2 regions of the Yersinia intermedia genome follow, and region 2 is predicted to be linked to the other one. Evidence: predicted binding sites of a transcription regulator. Region 2 holds the regulator's gene; the other holds the start of a gene.

Region 1 (3,202 bases), 1.6 Mb from region 2:
ATGTCAGCCCATGTTGAGTAAAACCGGTAAATGCACCCATAATGTTCCTTTCTATATGCAGGGCGGACTAAGCCTTTGTTGTCAACCATCAACGTTTTCGCATGCTATTCATCTATAAACGATACACCGAGGTATTCGTTAAGTCGTGTTACCGAATAACCGCAATAGGACAATCTTGAATTCGGGTAGTATATGCAGGTGATAACATTTCACGTTTCATCTGCCATTGTTGATTAACTCCTTGCCCGATAAACGCAATTTTACTTTTACCGGATTGATTAATTTTGTCGATAGCCGCCATCAATGATTCACTGTTAATGCGCGGTTTGCTCTCATCAAATAGACCCAATTGCGCGATACCCTGACTTGAAAAATCTCCCAACATAATACCTGCTTTCAGGTAATGGTGACCGGGTCGCCAAATTGCTGCCAGCCATTTGAGGGCTGCGGCAATAATATCCCTTGAGTCCAAGGTCGGAAAGTTGAGGCGAGTGCTGGCGAGGTTACTGTAATAGACCTCGTTACTGGCAAAAGGGCTGGTTTTGATAAAAGTTGATACATGGCAACAGTATTGGTGCTCTTTGCGTAGCTTTTCTGCTGCTTTCTCGGCATAGCTACAAACGGCTTCATGCATACTTTGATATTCTGTAATGTGTTTACTAAATGAGCGCGAACAGATTATTTGTTGTTTTGTAGGTGCGAATTCAGCCACCGCCAGACAAGCTTCTCCGCGCAATTCTCGCACTGTCCGTTCCAGTACGACGCTAAAGTTTTTGCGAATAAGCGGGGGGCTGGCCTCTGATAATTGAAGGGCGGTGGTTATCCCCATCACTGCCAGCTTTTTTGCGGTACGCTGGCCCACGCCCCATACCTGCGCCGCTGGCATCAGCGCCAGCAATTTGCGTTGACGTATGGGATTGGACAAATCGACTACACCACCCGTTTTATGCCATAACTTAGCAGCATGGTTTGCCAGCTTGGCGAGAGTCTTGCTTGGTGCGATGCCTACACCGACATTTAGGCCAGTCAATTTGCGTATTTTATCACGCACGCCCTGACCAAACTCTTCCAGTGTAATGCAATGCTGCACACCAGTAATATTGAGAAATGCTTCATCGATTGAGTAAATTTCAATCCCTGGGGCCAGTTGTTCAAGAATAGTCATGACCCGTGCAGACATATCACTGTAGAGTGCGTAATTACTGCTAAACGCGACGACACGATGCTGATGGATAACTTGCTGTATCTTGAAATAGGGTGCCCCCATTGGAATACCCACGACCTTAGCCTCCCGGCTACGGGCAATCACGCAGCCATCGTTATTGGATAACACCACCACAGGGCGACCATACAGATCAGGCCTGAATACCGTTTCACAACTGGCATAAAATGAGTTCACGTCAACGAGAGCAAACATTATCGTAACTTATTGATACTAAATACAATGACACCAAAGATAACCCACTCTTCATCTCCTTCACATAATATGAGTGGGGGAGTGGCTGCATTCAGCGCCTCAAGGCGGGGAACCGGTCGTAAATAAAGCCGCTTAATATTGAACTCACCCCCGATGGTTGCAACGACAATATCGCCGTGCTGTGCCTGCAAACTGCGATCTATCACCAGCAGTGCGCCGTTGTTAATACCTGCATCACTCAGGGCGTCACCCTTGGCGGTCATGAAAAAGGTGGCGGCTGGGTGCTCAATGCAGTGTTCATTAAGATCGATTCTCTTTTCAATATAGTCCTGTGCAGCATTGCCGAATGCACCCATAAAGCCTCCAAATGCGTTATCTAAGGGGAGAGCGTGATAACAAAAAAACGACTGATTTACAAAATAACTGGTTATGCATACAGTATATGCGGCGAGGCGTGGACAGAAAAGCCCTGAAGAGATATTTTTATTCAGTATATTGATTTATAAGAAGAGAAAGTTATCTATCAGGATGGAATAGATGAAACGTAGCGCTACATGGCTGAATGGCGGGTGAGAGGATATCGATATCGTTTAATTATAATTAATAGCTAAATAATTACTTTTGGAGGTAGGTACCGCTCATTAATTCCTCTATTGTAATTCTCTTCATCACGTCTGTCGCCAGTCAAGGATCGGCTTAATTAAGTGGCGTCATCCTACTGACTGCGGCACTGGGCATTGTCATATAACAAGGGATAAAGAATGAAATTAGAAACATTATCTATTCATGCAGGCTATTCACCGGACCCCACCACCAAGGCCGTTGCGGTACCTATTTACCAAACATCCTCCTTTGCTTTTGACGATACCCAACATGGTGCTGATCTGTTTGATTTAAAAGTCGCTGGCAATATTTATTCGCGCATCATGAACCCCACCAATGATGTACTGGAGAAACGGGTTGCTGCCCTTGAAGGGGGGATCGCGGCTCTGGCAGTGGCGTCCGGTATGGCGGCGATTACCTATGCTATCCAAACCATTGCCGAAGTGGGGGATAATATTGTGTCGGTGGCTAAGTTGTATGGCGGGACTTACAATCTGCTGGCCCATACGTTGCCGCGTTATGGGATAGAAACCCGTTTTGCCGATCATGATGATATCGCAGCATTGGAAGCCTTAATCGATGACCGGACTAAAGCAGTTTTCTGTGAATCGATTGGTAACCCTGCCGGGAATATCGTTGATTTGAAAAAATTGGCTGATGCGGCTCATCGCCATGGTGTGCCATTAATTGTTGATAATACCGTCGCAACACCAATCTTGTGTCGGCCATTTGAACATGGTGCGGATATTGTGGTGCATTCATTGACCAAATATATCGGCGGTCATGGTTCCAGTATTGGTGGCATTGTGGTGGATTCAGGTAAGTTCCCTTGGGCGCAATACCCAGAGCGTTTTGCTCAATTGAATACACCCGATCCGTCATATCATGGCGTGACCTATACCGAGCAATTTGGCGCGGCAGCCTATATTGGCCGCTGCCGGGTGGTACCACTGCGAAATACGGGTGCTGCGTTGTCGCCTTTCAATGCTTTCCTGATTTTGCAGGGATTGGAGACATTGGCTTTGCGTATGGAACGTCATACTGAAAATGCGCTGAAAGTCGCACACTATTTGCAAAACCATCCGCAAGTCAGTTGGGTTAAATACGCAGGCTTACCCGATCATCCCGAGCATGAACTGGCCCAGCGCTATTTTGGTGGTAAACCAGCCTCGATATTGTCAT
Region 2 (3,202 bases):
AAACACATGACTAGGCAGTTGCACGCCATCGATTTCCAATGGAATCAAGGGGTCGGGCAGGTCTTGTGCTTGACACTGCGCTCGCAAAGTCAGCAAATCAGCCTTAGAATTGTAAGGCAAAACGTACAGAATAGGACGAGAGGGGTCTAGCCCTAACTCAGTCACAGGGTCTGCCGGAATAACCTTGCTTTTTACCAACAGTTTAAGTGGTAAATTCAGTAACTTATAATATATTTTACGCCAACCTGACATAACTACATGAAGCCTCTTGTTAGCAATTCGTCGCAAGGATACCAGAAACTGGTTTTGAGATCTGTGGTGATAAGACAACAGAAAGCGGCAAAAATCATCATTAACTTAAGATAAAGGCAATAAAACATGGCGAATCAATCAACAGGGCTGGCCCGAGTCTATAAAGCGGCCGGTTATTCTGTGAAAGGCTTAACGGCTGCCTGGAAAAACGAAGCAGCTTTTCGCCAGGAAGCTGTCGCCGCCATCATCGCTATCATACTGGCCTTCTGGTTAGATGTAGATGCTATCGCACGCCTTTTATTAATTGGTAGCGTCATTTTAGTGATCATCATCGAAGTCATTAATAGTGCGATTGAGGCGGTGGTGGACAGGATTGGCAGTGAGCTCCATGAGCTATCGGGGCGTGCCAAAGATATGGGGTCTGCGGCGGTATTTCTCGCCATCTTATTAGCGCTATTTGTCTGGATAACGGTACTTTGGCAGCATGCTGGTTAATGTTATGACGAACAATGCCGCAGAAATAAGCTGTGATTAATCCCTGTTTTTATTCACTCTTTGGTTCCCAACACCCGCTTACCTGTATATACTCACAGCAAGACTGTATAAACAAACAGGGGGCGGAATGAAAGCACTTACTACCAGACAGCAAGAGGTTTATGACCTGGTTCGCGATCACCTAGCGCAAACCGGCATGCCACCGACCCGTGCCGAAATTGCGCAGCGTCTGGGGTTTCGCTCTCCTAACGCCGCTGAAGAGCATTTAAAAGCACTGGCCCGTAAAGGTGTCATTGAGATTGTTTCTGGCGCTTCCCGTGGCATTCGCTTGCTGATGGAAGAAGAAGATGGCCTGCCACTGATTGGCCGGGTTGCCGCAGGTGAGCCTTTGCTGGCACAGCAGCATATCGAAGGGCACTACAAAGTAGACCCATCGATGTTTAAGCCGAGTGCAGATTTTCTGTTGCGGGTTAATGGGATGTCGATGAGAGATATCGGCATTCTGGATGGTGACCTATTAGCGGTACATAAAACGCAAGATGTGCGTAACGGGCAAGTGGTTGTGGCACGAATTGACGATGAAGTAACGGTAAAACGCTTGAAAAAACAAGGTAATATCGTACAGCTTCTGCCAGAGAATAGTGAGTTCCAACCCATTATTGTCGATCTGCGCGAGCAGAGCTTTACTATTGAAGGACTGGCCGTCGGTGTTATCCGTAATGGCGACTGGATCTAACATTAGCGTTTTATATTGAACTGATAAGCCGTTCCTGCTCAGGAGCGGCTTTTTATTATCGTTAATTGCCTCAATAGGCTATTCAGATGCCCAAAATAATTGGTGTTGCAAGTAGGCAGCCAGCAAGCGACAAATCTGCCGGGAGCTGATTTAAAGGTTACTTGCAGCAGTCTCACAGAAGTGAGGTTTATAGATGGGCCAAGTAACAAGTGTAGCTAACACCTGATAGCTTCAGTATAAAGGATATAATTAGATTGAGACGATTCTGACAATAAGTTATTACCTACTGTTTTAACTGAATAATATGAATGTATATTTTTACTTTATAGTTCGATTTCTTGTGATTAATATTATCAAGGCTTTAATTATCAGTATCCTCTGCTATAGTTATTCCTACGGTAAGCGAAACAACGAAGTTTAATTTTAAATTATGACTGTGAGCGACTAATTTAAATATTGTTGTTTTCTCAATAGACGATGTTTATCGTGCTAATTTAAATAAACTGACTAATTCCCAAGGTAACGGAGATATTATGAATAAAGATCAAGCCGACGGTAACTGGAAGCAGTTTAAAGGTAAAGTGAAAGAAAAATGGGGCAAGTTGACCGACGATGACCTAACGGTAATTGAAGGTAAGCGTGACCAGTTAGTGGGTAAAATCCAGGAGAAATACGGCTATCAGAAAGAGCAAGCTGAGAAAGAAGTCAAAGCTTGGGAAGACCATAGCAAGTTTCGCTGGTAACAGCATGAAATGGAATTAAACTGCTATTGATATAAATTAATCGGGTCTCTCGTTTCATAGAATATGAATTATTAATCAATTCCGTATAATTATTGATAAATCAAATCCAATTATACTGATGTGATGATATTGTTTTAATAAAAGATATTCTGGTTGTACCTGTATTTATATCTGCCTTGGCACAAGGACGTGCCTTATAATTATTATCCTGTCGCATTGCTCGCGGCAGTCTGCTTTTTGCTCACCGATATATACCCACCAGGGATCTCTATCTATACCCTAAATAATTCGAGTTGCAGGAAGGCGGTAAGCGAGATACAAATCGGTCGGGAACCGATTTGAACAGCATTTATGCTAGCCCGCAGGATGAGGCTCATTAATCCCGATGAGCTTACATAAGTAAGTGATTCGGGTTATTGAGAGCAGCCAACACACATGCAGCTTGAAGTATGACGGGTATAAGGCAAAAGTAATTGGAGAGCAGCTAACATTGCTGCGGCTTCAATATCTTCAATTAGATATGCAACTATTTCTTTTTAGTGACAATAGAGTGGTCATGGTCACAATGATCATGGCTTTCACAGGCTTCAACTTCCCCGCATTCAGCACATAACCCGTGCGCTTCAACCACACTGTGACGCAGTGCAAAACCTGATTGTTTAGCTAGCTGCGCCAATGCTTCTTCAATACCCACAGTGGTACGTTCAGTGACTATTTTGCAGCGATCACAGATAAATAGTGCCGAGGTATGGGTTGGCTCTTCAAAATGATGGCATAGCACATAACTATTCGCTGACTCGACACGGTGGATAAAACCCTGCTCGAGCAAAAAATCCAATGCGCGATAAACCGTTGGAGGCTTGGCTTGCGGCTCAGAAACACGCAGCAAATCCAACAAATCATAAGCACTGATTGCGCCAGGTTGTTGTGCCATTAAGCGTAATACTTCAAGACGTTGCGGTGTCAGCCGGACGTT

What was found. Region 2 encodes LexA, which represses DNA repair genes until DNA is damaged. Its sites were predicted from a motif close to TNCTGTATGTACATACAGNA; they were not measured.
Positions count from the first base shown of each region.
Region 1: the regulator LexA is predicted to act here: its motif matches at 1,839-1,858, upstream of umuD (translesion error-prone DNA polymerase V autoproteolytic subunit).

Region 1 is NZ_LR134116.1:2,028,399-2,031,600, forward strand. Features, by position in the region: gene EL015_RS09195 (DUF2461 domain-containing protein) at 1-43, opposite strand, end outside; gene umuC (translesion error-prone DNA polymerase V subunit UmuC) at 149-1,417, opposite strand; gene umuD (translesion error-prone DNA polymerase V autoproteolytic subunit) at 1,417-1,773, opposite strand; gene EL015_RS09210 (bifunctional O-acetylhomoserine aminocarboxypropyltransferase/cysteine synthase) at 2,179-3,202, shown strand, end outside.
Region 2 is NZ_LR134116.1:394,631-397,832, forward strand. Features, by position in the region: gene plsB (glycerol-3-phosphate 1-O-acyltransferase PlsB) at 1-252, opposite strand, end outside; gene EL015_RS01795 (diacylglycerol kinase) at 379-747, shown strand; gene lexA (transcriptional repressor LexA) at 875-1,483, shown strand; gene EL015_RS01805 (CsbD family protein) at 2,017-2,226, shown strand; gene zur (zinc uptake transcriptional repressor Zur) at 2,753-3,202, opposite strand, start outside.